2 regions of the Priestia sp. TRM10 genome follow, and region 2 is predicted to be linked to the other one. Evidence: a T-box and tRNA genes for the amino acid it is inferred to sense, from the RefSeq annotation. Region 2 holds a T-box; the other holds one or more tRNA genes.
The links. The T-box of region 2 lies ahead of ileS (isoleucine--tRNA ligase). A T-box ahead of a tRNA ligase gene usually reads a tRNA of that ligase, here a tRNA-Ile.
Positions count from the first base shown of each region.

Region 1: it has a tRNA-Ile gene. The T-box ahead of ileS (isoleucine--tRNA ligase) is inferred to sense a tRNA for this amino acid. The anticodon was not compared.

Region 1 is NZ_JBJZOT010000015.1:1,041,267-1,049,660, forward strand. Features, by position in the region: gene ACK3CR_RS22115 (peptidoglycan D,D-transpeptidase FtsI family protein) at 1-1,446, opposite strand, end outside; gene ACK3CR_RS22120 (peptidoglycan D,D-transpeptidase FtsI family protein) at 1,570-3,699, opposite strand; gene ACK3CR_RS22125 (MFS transporter) at 3,819-5,108, opposite strand; gene sodA (superoxide dismutase) at 5,261-5,866, opposite strand; tRNA gene ACK3CR_RS22135 (tRNA-Ser) at 6,075-6,167, opposite strand; tRNA gene ACK3CR_RS22140 (tRNA-Ile) at 6,179-6,255, opposite strand; tRNA gene ACK3CR_RS22145 (tRNA-Met) at 6,280-6,353, opposite strand; tRNA gene ACK3CR_RS22150 (tRNA-Asn) at 6,357-6,431, opposite strand; gene ACK3CR_RS22155 (Na/Pi cotransporter family protein) at 6,561-8,195, opposite strand.
Region 2 is NZ_JBJZOT010000015.1:790,398-798,791, forward strand. Features, by position in the region: gene pyrR (bifunctional pyr operon transcriptional regulator/uracil phosphoribosyltransferase PyrR) at 1-385, opposite strand, end outside; gene ACK3CR_RS20755 (RluA family pseudouridine synthase) at 575-1,465, opposite strand; gene lspA (signal peptidase II) at 1,487-1,945, opposite strand; gene ACK3CR_RS20765 (TraR/DksA C4-type zinc finger protein) at 2,186-2,440, opposite strand; gene ileS (isoleucine--tRNA ligase) at 2,599-5,367, opposite strand; T-box leader at 5,443-5,676, opposite strand; gene ACK3CR_RS20775 (DivIVA domain-containing protein) at 5,752-6,261, opposite strand; gene ACK3CR_RS20780 (YlmH family RNA-binding protein) at 6,402-7,178, opposite strand; gene ACK3CR_RS20785 (YggT family protein) at 7,204-7,464, opposite strand; gene ACK3CR_RS20790 (cell division protein SepF) at 7,467-7,931, opposite strand; gene ACK3CR_RS20795 (YggS family pyridoxal phosphate-dependent enzyme) at 7,949-8,394, opposite strand, start outside.

The sequences.
Region 1 (8,394 bases), 250 kb from region 2:
GCCAAACTGTGCATAATAATTTCGTAGTTGGTCAAATGTTGATTGTGGAATATTAATAGAATGATCGTAAATATAGTTAGCATGGGCCATTCTCATTACCGTTTTGAACATATAGACGTTTGAGGACCTCTCTAATGCTGTCCCAATTCCTATTGGTCCCATGTTAGTATAAGAACTCTTTTCTTTTGTCCCTTTGATTTTAACAGGTTGGTCATTAATAATGGTTCCAGGTTCAATTGCCCCTGAATCTAAACCAGCTAAAATTGTCGCTCCTTTGACTGTTGATCCCATGTTATAAGAGGAAACAAGATTTCCAAGCGCATAGTCTGTTAACTCTTCTTTACCTGTTTCTTCATTCATTTGATAACGTTTCCCGCCTAGCGCTAAAATATCACCTGTACGTGGGTCCATTGCAATAGCAAAAGCACGATCCAAATACGGATTTGCACCATTATGTTGAGATTTAAGGTTCTTCGTTAAGCTTTCTTCAACAACTTTCTGCAGTTCCATATCAATTGTTAACACAAGATCACGACCGCGCTGACCTTCTTTAATTAACTCTGTATCTAATATATCGCCTGCACTATTATTAATATACTCCACTTGCTCTTTTTGACCGTGAAGAAGTTCTTCGTAGCGCGATTCAAGGTAGCTTTTGCCGACTTGATCATTACGGCCATAGTCACGGGTTAAATAATAATCTAATTGCTCTTTTGGTAATCCTTCGTCATCCCTTGTAATGTTGCCTATTAACGAGCGTAGTAAACCGTCATAAACATAGTTACGATTCCAGTATGTTGTAGTGTTTACTCCTGGAAGATCGGCTAAATTCTCACTAACGCGGGCATATTCTTTAGCTGTTACTCCTTCATTTTTAATATATTGAGGCGTCATTTTATAGCCGCTGTCCATCTCGCGTTTAATCGCAATAACTTCTTTTTCCCCGGCCGAAATCGTTCCTAACTCTTTTTTCGTAATGCGATCAAGCTGCAGGCTATAGATCTTTTTATCTGTCAGCTCTTTTTTCTCAATTTCACTTTGTGGCACTAATTTTTTCGCTTTGTTTGGATGAATTAAAATCCAATAATCTTTCATATCGCGATCCGTTACTTTGTCTGTTGGCTTGTCAATCCATTTTGCTAGCTTCTTCGCTACCTTTAGCGACTGCTCTGGATCGTTTTTAACACGCGTATATGTAATTGCATTAACTGGTTTGTTATCGACAATAGAGCGATGGTATCGATCATAAATTTTCCCACGCGGAGCGGGATTGCTTACTGTCGAATCTTGATCTGCTTCTGCTTCTCGTTTATATTCTTCTCCTTGAACAATTTGAACGAGACCAAGTCTCAAAATCAAAATGGCAAAAAGGAGAAAAACAACAAAAAACAGAAGATTAACGCGCATTGTAATGTGCGTTCTTTTTCTGCCTTTTTTTCTTTTCATATTTCCCTCTCCTTACTATATAAGACCAAAATAAAAGCACCTTTTAAAAAGGTGCTTTTATATTATATGACTATTATAATCCACTTTTGGTAAATTTTCTATAAAAAGAGGGGTTTTTCTATTTTACTCATCTCCGCTTGATGCTTCGGAGTCTTCACTGTCTACAGCTTGAACGCCGCCTGCTGCATTCAAGTTTTCTTGTTGATCTTTCTCGCCTTCTTCTTTTTTCTCAAAGTAAGCATCTAACGCATCTTTTGCAACTTGTTGACTCATTGTTCCAATATCGCTTGTCGTTCCATATGGTACAACAACCGCAAAGGCTACTTCAGGATTATCGTAAGGTGCATAACCAACAAGCGTATGGTTCTCTGTTTCAGGTGGCTCTGTACCTTCTGGGCGATCTCCTTCTGTATAGAATGACTGAGCTGTACCTGTTTTTCCTGCTGGATTGTATGCTGCATTTTTAAATGTCTTTGCAGCTGTACCAGATGTCATAACACGACGGAAACCATTTTGTACAACATCAATATACTCATCTTTCATAGAAATGCGGTTTAGAATTTCTGGTTCTGATTCATAAAGAATTTTCCCTTCTTTATCTTCATCAACTGTTGCTTCTCGCACTTCTTTTAAAAGCTGCGGCTTCACTCGATAACCGTCATTTGCAATTGTTGACACATATTGAACAAGCTGTAGCGGTGTATATGTGTCATACTGACCAATCCCTAAGTCAAGTGCAAAACCTGGATTATATTTTGTACCTTGATATCCTGTAAATTCATTTTGTAAATCAAGACCTGTTTCAGTCCCAAGACCAAATTGTGAATAGTAATTACGCAGTTGATCAAAAGTTGATTTTGGAATGTTAAGTGAACGTCCAGGCACGTAATTAGCGTCAGCCATAGCCATTACTGTTTTAAACATATAAACGTTTGATGACATCTCTAGAGCTGTTCCTATTCCAATTCGTCCCATATTTTTATAAGATTTTTTAAGAGGAGTTCCTTTAATTTTGATTGGTTCATCTACAAAAGTAGTTCCTGGTTGGATAGCTCCTGAGTCAAGACCTGCTAAAATTGTTGCTCCTTTAACAGTCGAACCCATATTATAAGAGGAAACAAGATTTCCAAGCGCATAGTCTGTTATCTCTTGAACACCTGTTTTCTCATTTTTCTCATAGCGCTTCCCAGCCATTGCTAGAATGTCACCATTACGTGGATCCATCATCATAACAAATGCACGGTCCATATATGGATTTCCACTATGATGAGCCTGAAGACGTTTTGTTAAACTCTCTTCGACTGCTTTTTGCAGTTCCATATCAATCGTTAATACAAGATCGCGGCCGCGTTGCCCTTCCTTGACTAACTCAGTATCTAATATGTCGCCTGCTTCATTATTAATATATTCTACTTGCTCTTTTTGACCGTTTAACAGTTCCTCGTAGCGAGATTCAAGATAGCTTTTCCCAACTTGATCGTTACGACTGTAGTCGCGCGTTAAGTAGTAGTCTAAGCGGTCTTTTGGAAGCCCTTCTTCATCGCTCGTAATATTTCCTAAAAGTGAGCGAAGCAGTCCATCATAAACATAGTTTCGTTTCCAGTATGTTGTTGTATTAACACCTGGAAGGTCAGCTAAATTCTCACTAACGCGAGCATATTCTGCATCTGTTACACCTTCATTTTTAATGTTTTGAGGCGTCATTTTATACCCGCTGTCCATTTCACGCTTGATTGCAATAACTTCCATCTCAGCATCTGAAATAGAGGCAAGATCTTTCTTTGTAATACGTTCAAGCTGAAGATCATAGACTTTATCATCAGCTAACTCTTTTTTCTTAATTTCGCTCTGTGGAACTAGATTTTTGGCTTTTTTCGGGTGAACCATAAGCCAATAATCTTTCATATCTCGTTCTGTTACTTTGTCTGTTGATTTATCAATAAGCTTTGCGAGCTTCTTCGCCACTTTAAGAGACTGTTCAGGGTCATTTTTAAAGCGCGTATACGTAATCGCATTAAGCGGCTTGTTATCAACAATTGAACGATGATACCGATCATAAATCTTGCCCCGGGGAGCTGGGTTACTCACTGTTGAATCCTGTGTTTCTTCTACTTCTCGTTTGTAATCTTCACCTTGGACAATTTGAACAAGACCAAGCCTTAAAATTAAAATTGCAAAAAGAAGAAAAACAACAAAAAACAGGAGGTTAAGTCGCAACGAAATGTGCGTTTTTTTTCTTCTCTTTTTCTTCATCCCTTCACCTTCAATCTCTCGCTATTCCACAAACAAATAAGACACCTATGGAAGGTGCCCTATTAACTGTCTAGTGTTATTTTAATGCAAATAAAGAAAGATTTCTACCGCCAAATTACTCATGCAGGTGACTCTCCATCACCTTCATTTAAAGTTTTTTTGGAAATTGAGGGTTCTTCTTCCTTTATTTTTTCTAAGGGCTTCAATGATACATGACGAACAAAAAAATAAATAGTTGCATGTCCAACGCCAATTATTGCTAAAAGAATTGGCACGCTTTGTTTTTCATCAAAAAAGGTGATGGCCCCGATAAATAAAAGAATTGAGATAATTCGTCCCATATTTAAAAACACATCCCGTACAACGATAAACTCAATTCGCTTTTCTTTAATTCCTTCGGCTCTTCCAATTACATCAAATGTAATCGACATATAAGGAACAAGTAAGAGCGGATATCCGATCGCAATGCAAACAGCATAGCATAACAATTTAACATAAGTTACTTTAAAAATAATTAAAAAGACAGAAGCATATAGCAAAAGTCCACCTGCTAAGATTGACTTGTATCGATGCTTCTTCTTTATAAATCGTGATGCTAAATAATAGCCCACAAAAGCGACGGCAGAATTAACAAGACCAAATGTTCCTAGTGCAAGTTCACTGTTTGTCGTAATAAAAACAAGAACAGAGATAATAAAAATAAAGGTTCCTTCTCGGATTCCTTGGAAAAGGTGTGCATATAAAATAAGACGCCAGTTTCGATTCTTTTTTCGTTCCGCAAGTACTTCTTTAAAGCGATAATTCCCTTCTGCTTCTCTCCTTTGAAGAAAAAAACTTAACACAACAGCGCTGAGGAATAAAAATAAAGAAGTAAAAAAGATAATTTTATATCCCGTCATTTTAATGAAAGACGAGATAATCAATCCTGCTACAATGGGACCAATCATTCCTGCGAACGAATTCAATATGCCCATAAATCCGTTAAAAAAATCTCTTGTTTCAGGTTCTGTAATCTCAAATGTTAATACATCAAAAGCAAGCCAGTAAAATCCATAGCCAATTCCAAGTAAAGCTCCTAAGAGTAAAAGGAGCGATGAAGCATTGTTTCCAACAAGTAAGACCGTAATATAAAAGACTGCTAAAAATGATACTCCTAGTCTTAAGACAATAACTCGATCCACTTTCTTAGCAAGCTTCCCTGCTACAACAAATGTCAAAGGATGAAAAATCACAATGGCTAAGTTGTAGAGAGCAAGATCCAAAAACTGCCCTGATTGCTTCCATAAATAGACGTTTACAAACGTATTGGATAATGATATTGCAAGTGAATAAAGAGCTCCAACCGTTAAAAGAAGCAAAAGATCTTTCGTAACTTCAACATCCCCAAACACTTTTTTCAAAACTGCCATACGTAAAACTCCTTTTCTCTTCTACCCCTAGTTTGGCAAAAGATAAAAGAGTTATACTACATAATGTAATTTTGAACAAAGGAATATAACTTCTCTAATAAAAAGGCTCAGAGACATGTTGTCTCCGAGCCTTTTTATTAGAAGCGTTTCTCTTATTTTGCTGCTTCGTAGCGTTTTGATACTTCGTCCCAGTTTACAACATTCCAGAATGCTGAAATGTAGTCTGGACGACGGTTTTGGTAGTTTAAGTAGTAAGCATGCTCCCAAACATCTAAGCCTAGGACAGGTGTTTTACCTTCCATAAGCGGTGAATCTTGGTTTGGAGTGCTTGTAATTGCAACTTCGCCGTTGTCTACAACAAGCCAAGCCCAACCAGAACCGAAGCGGCCTGCTGCAGCTGCTGCGAATTCTTCTTGGAATTTCTCGTAGCTTCCAAATTTTTTGTTGATTGCATCTGCTAATTCGCCAGTTGGCTCACCGCCACCTTCTGGTGAAAGGAGTGTCCAGAAAAGGCTATGGTTAGCATGTCCACCACCGTTGTTGCGTACAGCTGTACGAATGTTTTCAGGTACAGCGTCTAAGTTTGATACTAGTTCTTCAATGCTTTTAGCTTCAAGATCAGTACCTTTGATTGCATCGTTTAACTTAGTTACATATGTGTTGTGGTGTTTCGTATGGTGAATGTTCATTGTTTCCTTGTCGATATGTGGTTCAAGTGCGTCATACGCGTAAGGTAATTGTGGTAATTCATGTGCCATGAAAAATTCCTCCTTTAGAATATGTAAAATTTGTGGTAGCAAAAATTGCTCCGTTAGCTTTAGAATAGCAAATATACCCTATTGTTTCAATTAAAATGATTTTCTTCTTGCTGAAACAACGAGTTTATATTTACCTTTTACCCGATTTTTATACGATTAAACAAAAAAAGTTTTCTGCTTAGCAGAAAACTTGTTAATGTTATATGTATGGAGGAGGAAGGGGGATTCGAACCCCCGCGGGTTTTGACACCCCTGTCGGTTTTCAAGACCGATCCCTTCAGCCGGACTTGGGTATTCCTCCACCTGAAATTATGGTGGACCCTGCAGGACTCGAACCTGCGACCGGACGGTTATGAGCCGTCTGCTCTAACCAGCTGAGCTAAGGGTCCATTATGAATATTATAATAAAACAATAGCGGCGGAGGGGATCGAACCCCCGACCTCACGGGTATGAACCGTACGCTCTAGCCAGCTGAGCTACACCGCCAAATGGCTCCACAGGTAGGATTCGAACCTACGACCGATCGGTTAACAGCCGATAGCTCTACCACTGAGCTACTGTGGAACATTAAATAGGACAATATCTAATTTATCATCAAGACAAGCTTTTGTCAATCGTTTTCTAAGAAAAAAAATAAAGTTAAAGTTAAGGATGATAGCTTTCTATTTTCCATTCAACTCTCACCCTTAACAATTAAGAATTGTTTTGTTCTAAAATATGCTGAGATAGTTTTTCAGCATAGTCTCCAATTCGCTCCAAATTATTAATAATATCCACAAATAAGATACTAGCTGCTCCTGAACATTCTCCTTCATTCAAACGTAGAATATGCTTTTTGCGCAGTACCCTTTCCATTCGATCAATCCGATCTTCAATTTCAAGAACGCCGCGGGCGCTTTTTATGTTTTTACTTTCCAAAGCTTTTATTGTTTCAGAAAGGGCTTTTGAAGTACTTTGGAACATTTCTTCTAAATCTGAAGAAGCCTCATTTGTAAAAAAGACTTTATTAGCCAGTTGATAATCCACAAATTCCGTAATATTCTCACAATGAGCTCCTATTCTTTTTAAATAATGCACTTCTTCTTGGAGTCTAAAGTAATCTTCACTCTCAAGCGTTGATAAAGCATTCTCAGATAACAGGAGAAAATACGCTTTTATTTTCCTTTCCTTGCTTTCTAATATTTCCATTAGATTTGCGACTTCTTGAGCATGTATACGATCTCTCGTACTTAAATAGCTGTAAGCTTGTACAAAGTTTTTTAATAAAAGATGACTCATTTCAATAATTTCTTTTTGTACTTGACTCAAGGCAACTGTTGGGGCTTGCTCAATAAACTGTCTATCAAGATATCCCTGATTTTGAGTTGCAAAGGTATTTCTTTCTGGAAAAGCTTTTGTAACTAAATATACGAGTGCACCTACAAATGGGAGCCAAAGAAGTGAGTTAAAAATATTAAAGACAGCGTGAGCAACAGCAATTGTAATTGCTCCATTGAGGTGAAAAGAAACTTGAACAACAGATATAAATGCTGTAAAAACAGGAAGAAATGCTAAAAAAACAATCGTCCCTGACACATTTAATAAGACATGCGTTAAAGCTGCCCTTTTAGCAAGTACAGAGGCACTTAAAGAAGCTAAAACGACCGTCACTGTTGTCCCAATATTTGCACCAAATAAAACAGGGAGTGCCGCTGTTAAGCTAATAGAATCCTGCTTATACAACTCTTGCAAAACCCCAATTGAAACACTTGACTTTTGGACAACTGCAGTAAAAATTGTCCCCATACTTACTCCAAAAAAAGGATTGTTCCCCATATTTAAAATAAATTCTTGAAATATGTCTAACGAAACAATCTCTCTCATACCATCTCCCATAAGCTCTAAGCCTAGAAATAAAGCCCCAAATCCAAAAATAACTTGGCCTATATAATGAACTTTTTTACTGTAAAAAAATACAATAAGCATCGAGCCAACGGCTAGTGCAGGAAGAAAATAAGAGCTAAAATTGATACCAATAATGAAAGCTGTTAGCGTTGTACCAATGTTTGCTCCCATTATAACGCCAATAGCTTGTCTTAATGTCATAAATCTTGCACTTACTAAACCAAGCACAATAATAATCATTCCAGAACTGCTTTGAACAAGAATTGTTGAAATCATTCCGGCAAAAACACCGATAATAGGATTGCTCGTAAACGTATCAATAATTTTCCTGAGCCTCTCCCCTGTTGATTTCTGTAATCCTTCTCCTAAATATGTAATCGCAAATACAAAGAGGCCAAGACCTCCAATAAATTCAAAAATTTGCTTCTGGAGCGTTACATCCACCGCTTCCCCTCCTTTAGCATCATGATGCTTTCCCTTTGTTCTCCGATAGAAGGACTTATTTATAAGTATGGACGATAATATACTTAAAAGACAACAATATCTTTATGTTTTTATCTAATCCTTTCTTGTTTTGTTTTATTTAATAGCCTTTTGCTATAAAGGAGATAATACAAATATGGATTCGCAATAACATTAATTC
Region 2 (8,394 bases):
GAGATGGTCGACCAATATCCACAAGTGCATCCATTGCAGCTCGCACTGTTCGACCTGTATAAAGGACATCATCTACAACAACAACAGTCTTGTTTGACACTTCTACAGGGATGTCAGAACCTTTTACAAGCGGTTCATTTGTTTCTGTTGCTTTTGATAAATCATCACGGTAAAGAGTAATATCAAGCTCTCCTACTGGAATCGGCTTTCCTTCGATTTGTTCAATTCGTTCAGCAAGCCTATTTGCAAGGTAAATGCCTCGTGTTTTAATGCCAACAAGAACGCATTCTTGAATGCCTTTATTTCTTTCAATAATTTCATGAGCAATACGTGTCAAAGCTCTTCTGATTGCTTGCTCATCTAGTACGTTTGCTTTAATTCCCACCTGCGTTCACCTCACTTCTTCATTCCATAAAAAAAGCATCCTCTTTGTCCGTGACTGAGAGGATGCCGGGTATAGTAAGCTTGCAGACGCCTGCTGCATCTGCGGTCCGTTTCCTTCTCAGCCTCACAGGACTGATGTTAAAGGGTCTTATTTAACTACTTAAGATTATGTCACCAATATAAGAGTTTGTCAACTTCTTTTTGCTAATAAATCAAGTAAGTCGCTGAACTCTTTAGGAAGCGGTGCTTCAAACTCTTTGTATTCTCCTGTACGTGGATGATCAAATCCTAAAATGCCCGCATGTAACGCTTGTCCATCAATATCAAGCGTCTTTTTTGGTCCGTATTTTGGATCTCCAGCAAGTGGGAAGCCAATATATTTCATATGAACACGAATTTGATGTGTACGACCTGTTTCAAGCTGACATTCTACAAAAGTAAAATCTTTAAATCTTTCGAGCACTTTGAAATGTGTAACAGCATCACGGCTGTTTTCATTTGTAACTGTCATGCTTTGACGATCTTTCTTATCACGCCCAATTGGTGCATCAATTGTGCCGTTTTCATGAGCAATTTCTCCATGAACAATTGCTTTATATCGTCTTGTTACCGTTTTAGCAACAAGCTGACTTACTAATGACTCGTGTGCTAAATCATTTTTAGCAACCATTAAAAGGCCTGACGTATCTTTATCAATGCGATGAACGATACCTGGGCGCATAACGCCATTAATACCTGAAAGGTCTTTACAATGAGCCATAAGCCCATTTACAAGCGTTCCTGATACATGACCAGGCGCAGGATGTACAACCATGCCACGCGGTTTATTTACAACAAGCACGTCTTCATCTTCATAATAAATATCTAAATCCATTTCTTCTGGAACAACATCAAGAGGCTCTGGCTCTGGAATTTCAATAACAATCGTATCATTTACTTTTACTTTGTAGTTTCCTTTAGCTTTGCTTTCATTTACTTTGACGTTTCCATCTTTAATCCACTGCTGAATTTGCGTTCTTGATCCTTCAATAGCAGAAGAAAGTACTTTATCAAGCCTTTGTCCTGCTTGACTTTCTTCCATACTTAACGTAATAACTTCCATTTATTTTGACTCCTTCTTTCCATCAAATAAAGTAAACACACATACAAGAATAACCCCTATCACAAGTGCAGAATCTGCAATGTTGAAGATTGGATAGTTGTAAGAAAAAATGTATGTATCAATAAAATCGACAACTTCTTTACGTACGAGACGGTCGATAAAGTTTCCAATAGCTCCTCCAAGCATAAAAGCAAGTGCTACTTTAAGACGCGCTTCTTTTTTGCCTAGTTTTTGTATATAAACAATGATTGCTCCAATCACGATAATCGTGATGAGGTAAAAAAACCACATCTTCCCTTCTAGTATTCCCCATGCTGCTCCTCTGTTGCGATGGGATGTAATGTAAAAGAAATTTTCAATTACCGTAATGCTTTCTCCATACTCCATTTTTTGAACGACAATCCATTTTGTTAATTGATCAAGCGCAATAACAAATAGAGCAATCAAATAGTACCACACAGCCGCTCCTCCTTCTCTAGTTACCTTTTCACCCTTCCTAAAAATAAGAAGAACCCTACTTCAAACGATAGGGAAAAAGGAAAAGGCTTTTCTCTGCCAGTATTTTGACGAATTTATTACCATTATGAATTTTAGCACAAGTTGGCCTCTATTTGAAATTCAAATTTAAAAGTGACCTTTTTTAACCCATTAAAAAAAGTTAGAAGCTTAAGTGCTACTTCTAACTCTTTTATCGCCATTTTAATGATATATAATTTCTTCCTCTGTGCGGGCCGTTGGCAGAGCTGAAAGCTTATGATAAGGAATTTGTGCTCCTGTGCTCTCATCAACACCAAAAACACCAATTTCCAACTTTAAAAGCGCTCGTTCAACATCATCTAAATCATCTTGGATATACTGTCTAACTTGTGGGTTCGTACTAGCGGTATTTCGGTATAAACTCTGCCTAAGCTCATCACGCATTACAAGTAATTCATGTCTAATGCTCTCATACATGCTATCCCCCATCCCTGCTGTTAAAGTTGTTGTTAAGAGTAGTTATAGTGTGACCGGTTGGGACGTAAAATGTGCAACACAACTTTTTCCTTAAAGACAGTAAAAAAAGCCTTTTATCCATAAAAAAACCTCCGCATAGAAACGGAGGTTTTTTATCATTATGCTTCTTTAATTTCCATATTGTCTACAATGCTTGCGCAGCGTGTGCAAAGTGTTGGATGATTTTTGTTTTCTCCAACTTCTTTTGTCACTGTCCAGCAGCGTTCGCATGTTTCACCTTCGGCTTTTTCTACTGTGATCGCTACTTCATCAAAACGAGCTGCATTTTCAGGAGCTTCGTCTTTATTTCCAGCAATCTCAAGATCTGAAACGATGAAAATTTGTTTCAAGTCTTCTTTAATAGAAGAAAGAAGCTCTTTTGTTGTTTCGCTTGGATATAGTGTTACTTTAGCTGTTAATGATTTACCAATCACTTTTTCATTACGAGCTACTTCAAGTGCTTTTAACACATCATCACGAAGCGTTAAGAAACTGCTCCATTTTGTTAAAAGCTCCTCTGCACCTTGTACAACAAACTCTTCTGGCATATCTGTTAGCTGTACGCTTTCTTCTTCCACAGCTGGGATATGTGCCCACACTTCGTCAGCTGTATGAGCTAAAATTGGAGATACAAGTTTTGTTAGAGCAACAAGAGAATCATACAGAACGGTTTGAATTGCACGACGATTATGGCTGCTTTCTTCTTCAATATAAAGAATATCTTTTGCAAAATCTAGGTAGAATGAGCTCATATCAATTGTGCAGAAGTTATGAACAGCTTGGTAAACAGAAGCAAATTCATAGTTATCGTAGCCTGCTTTTACGTTTTTGATGAGCTCATTTAATTTCGCCATCATGTAGCGATCAACTTCACGCAAGTTTTCCATCTCAACGCGATGTTCACTTGGATTAAAGTCTGCTAAGTTTCCTAAAAGGAAGCGGAACGTATTGCGGATTTTACGATATACTTCAGCAACTTGTTTTAGAATCTCATCTGAAACGCGTACGTCTGCTTGATAGTCAACAGATGCAACCCATAGGCGGAGAATATCTGCTCCAAGCTGCTTCATGACTTTTGCAGGAACAACAACGTTTCCGATTGATTTACTCATTTTACGTCCTTGACCATCTAGAGCAAATCCGTGGCTTAATACGCCTTTATATGGAGCTTTTCCTGTTACAGCAACAGCTGTTGAAAGAGATGAGTTGAACCAACCGCGATACTGGTCAGAACCTTCTAAGTAAAGGTCTGCTGGGCGCACAAGGTCTTCTCTTTCTTCAAGAACAGCTTGATGTGATGAACCTGAGTCAAACCAAACGTCCATGATATCTTGTTCTTTTGTAAATTCACCGTTCGGGCTTCCTGGGTGTGTAAATCCTTCTGGCAGAAGTTCTTTTGCTGTACGTTCAAACCATACATTTGAACCATGTTCTCTAAATAAGTTTGATACGTGTTCAATTGTTTCATCGGTAATAATAGAGTCACCGTTTTCTGCGTAGAACACAGGAATTGGAACACCCCATGCACGCTGACGAGAAATACACCAGTCACCACGGTCACGCACCATGTTATGAAGACGGGTTTCTCCCCATTTTGGCGTCCATTCTGTTTCTTTAATTGCATCTAGTAATTCGCTGCGGAAGTCTTTAATTGATGCAAACCATTGTGCCGTTGCTCTAAAGATTGTTGGTTTCTTCGTACGCCAGTCATGCGGATATGAGTGGGTAATGAACGATAATTTTACGAGTGCTCCAACTTCTTCAAGTTTATCAACGATTGGTTTGTTCGCTTTATCATAGAATAATCCAGCAAACTCGCCTGCTTCTTCTGTCATAACCCCTTTTGCATCAACAGGGCATAGTACTTCAAGTCCGTATTTTTGACTTACGATAAAGTCATCTTCCCCGTGTCCTGGTGCTGTATGAACGCATCCAGTACCAGCATCAGTTGTCACGTGCTCACCTAGCATGATGAGGGAATCACGGCCATATAGTGGATGTGCAGCAGTGATGTTTTCAAGCTCTGTTCCTTTTAGAGTGCGCACAACTTTGTACTCATCCCACTCTACTTCTTTTGTAAACGATTCAACAAGGTCTGAAGCAATAACATATTTGCTACCATTTGCTTCAACAATGCTGTACTCAAGCGCTGGGTGAACTGAAATTCCAAGGTTAGCTGGCATTGTCCAAGGAGTTGTTGTCCAGATGACAAACTTCTCATCTGTTAGAACGCCTTTTCCGTCTTTTACATCAAAAGCGACATAGATAGATGGGGAACGTTTGTCTTGATATTCGATTTCTGCTTCCGCTAGTGCTGATTCACTTGAAGGAGACCAGTATACAGGCTTAAGACCTTTATAAATGTAGCCTTTTTTCGCCATTTCACCGAAAACACGAATTTGCTGTGCTTCATACTGCGGCTCAAGCGTTACATATGGATTTTCCCAATCACCGCGAACCCCAAGTGCTTTAAATTGTTCACGCTGTCCATCGATTTGCTGCCAAGCATATTCTTCACAAAGCTTGCGGAACTCAGCAATGCTCATCTCTTTACGATTTACACCTTTTTTCGTTAGAGCTGTCTCAATTGGTAAACCGTGCGTATCCCAACCAGGTACGTATGGAGCGTGGAAACCCGCCATTGATTTATAGCGTACAATAAAGTCTTTTAATACTTTATTTAACGCATGCCCCATATGAATATCTCCGTTTGCATATGGAGGTCCATCATGTAAAACGAAGAACGGACGACCTTTTGTACGTTCCTGTACTTTTTCGTAAATACTCATTTCTTCCCATTTCTTCTGCATTTCCGGCTCGCGTTTTGGAAGATTACCACGCATTGGAAACTCTGTTTTCGGCATTAAAAGCGTTTGTTTATATTCCATTTCCTTACCTCCACCTTCTAGTCATTTCCTATAAACGCTCGTTACGGCATAAAAAAAGAAACCAACTCATCCCCATGAAGGGGCGAGAAGGTTTCCCGCGGTACCACCCTAATTGATTCGTTGACGATAGAAAAAAGTCAGCTCATCCTCTTTCACATTCTTAACGCGAATGAAACGCCATTGTTTACTATAAGTTCAACATGGAACTCCAGGGTGATGTTCATTTCTTTTTTGATATCAGGCTTGCACCATCCCTGACTCGCTTGATCATAATTGAAAAGAAATTACTGTCCCTTTCTTCGTCTGTAGGGTAATCGAGCATTTTATTGAGTATTATATGATAATTCTCCTTGAGATGTCAAGATTTCTTCATAAGAAAGGGCGTTATTCGCCTTTCTCTCCGTCAACATCCTCACCAGCTGCAACCATTTGGTAATCCATCATATGATCCCAGTCATCATTATCCAGCATCTCAAGCTGTGCTTCAATAAGCATACGGAATCTTGTACGATATACTTTTGATTGTTTTTTCAGCTCTTCAATATCAAGCATAATTTTGCGAGATTTAGCTAGAGACTCATTAATAATACGATCCGCATTTTTCTCTGCTTCTTTAATGATAAGCTTTCCTTCTTTTTGAGCATTGCGTTTAACGTCTTCTGCTGTTTCCTGCGCAATTAAAATTGATTTGTTTAGCGTTTCTTCAATGTTTGTAAAATGACCAAGCTTTTCTGTTAGTTCATGAACTCGTTCTTCAATTTCTTTTTTCTCTCGAATAACTTGCTCATAGTCTTTAATAATTTGATCTAAAAATTCGTTTACTTCGTCTTCATCATATCCACGAAATCCTCTGTTGAATTCTTTATTGTGAATATCTAAAGGTGTTAAAGGCACAAGAGCCACCTCCATCAATTAAGTTCATAGTTAAATTTGTATATTTCACTACAGCGTTTTCGCTGTTACCAAATAAGGCTATCTAAACTACACATTGTCATATTCAACATTTTACATCACATTCCTGCCTTATTTAACAATTATTTTAGTTTACCAACCGTTATTCGCCATTTTTCTTTCTTTGTCTTTCCGTTAATGCTAACAACACGAGCTCGTCCATGCCCTTTTAAAGAAAGAGTATCTCCTTCATTACATTCAAAAGAAGGTTGTTCAAGTGTTTTCCAGTTCACTTTAGCATGTCCACCATTAATAAGAGTTTGAACTTTTTGCCGAGATATGTTGTGGATGGACGAAAGAACCGCATCAAGGCGAAGTGATGAAACTGTCGTTTCTTTCAGTTCTAATTCTTCTTTATTGTCCATTACACTGTTTAGCGGTTTGGTTTGTAACGATACAGACGTTTTTCCCATTTTTGAAATGTTCATTTTCACAAAGGAAGACATCTCCCGAGCTACAATAAACTGAATCCGCTCTTCTCCAGCAATAATATCTCCATACTTTGAACGTCTAAGGCCAACAGACATTAGAGTGCCAAGTACGTGCCGATGCTCTAGTGTAACAAACTTTGACGCGTACTTGACTTCAAAAAGTTCAAGCTCATAGTCTTCTTCACTTGGCTCATAATAGCTTGGAAATAAAAGAGCACGCTTTCTTTCTGCCCCTTCATAGCCACCAAAAAAAGAAACTTTTACGTCCCCTTCACTTCCGATAAGTGTATGCACAATATCCTGTTCACGGGGATCTAAAAAGTCTGTGAGCTTTGGGCTATATTGATTTAATACTTGCCCTTGCCACTCTAACACAGCGTCAACGAACTCGTGCTCTTCTTTTCTGAAATGCTGATAAAGTTCTGTCATTATACCACTCTGCTTGCTTTAAAATTTATAAAAACATCATAAACACTTGGTGCAATCCAATGCGAGCTAAATTTAGAACGAAAAACGCTACAATTGGTGAAATATCAATCATTCCAAGCGGTGGAATGATGCGTCTAAACACTTCTAAATATGGCTCACAAATGCGCCCTAAAAACTGACCAATGGCATTTTCTCTCAAATTAGGAACCCATGACATTAATACATAAATGATTAAAGCCCATGTGTAGATTTGAATCACATTATCTAAAATATTTAATATTAACAGAGCTACCACCTCTTATTATTGGTTACTTGTTCTTCACCTACGTCACTAATTGCTCCTGTAACGTCAACGTTGTCTGGTGTACATAGGAAAATATTCGTTCCTACTTTTTGAATATCTCCGCCTAATGCATAAACTGTTCCACTTAAAAAGTCTACAATGCGCACGCCTTGATCGCGGGAAATGCGCTGCAAGTTTACTACAACTGCTTTTCGATTTTTTAAATGATCTGTAATATCCTGTGCTTCTGCATACATTCTTGGCTCAAAAAGCACCACTTTTGAAGATTTTTGTACGCTTTGAAGACTGATAACATTTTGATTTTGGTTTTGAGTTTGCGTTTGCTGTTTCATCTCTCTTGGCTCTTGCTCCCTTGGTTCCTCTTCATATCTTCTTTGCTCATATTCTTCCTCTACATATTCATCTTCTTCAAGAGCAAAAAAGTTTTTGAACTTACTTTTCATTCCCATTGTTCTACCTCTCCTTCTTAAAATTCTTTTCCAACAAGCGAGGTTCCGATACGAACAAAAGTTGCGCCTTCTTCAACAGCTATCTCATAGTCATTGCTCATGCCCATTGATAGCTCTGTGCAAGGTGCGGATGGAAGATTTAGAGCTGTAATTTTTTCTTTTAACAGTCGAAGTTCATAAAAGTAGTGTCTTAGCTTCTCTTGATCTTCAATGTGCGGAGCCATTGTCATGAGGCCTATCACTTCAATATTTTGAAAGTCTGACAGCTTTTGCACGAATGGAATAACCTCTTCTTTTTTTAAACCGTGCTTTGTTTCCTCATTTGATACATTGACTTGAATAAAACATTTTACAGGGTGTTCCGCTCGTTTTTCTATTTCTTTCGCAAGAGACAAACGATCCAAAGAGTGAAGATAATCGATTTTATTAATAACATCTCTCACTTTACGCGTCTGCAGAGAAC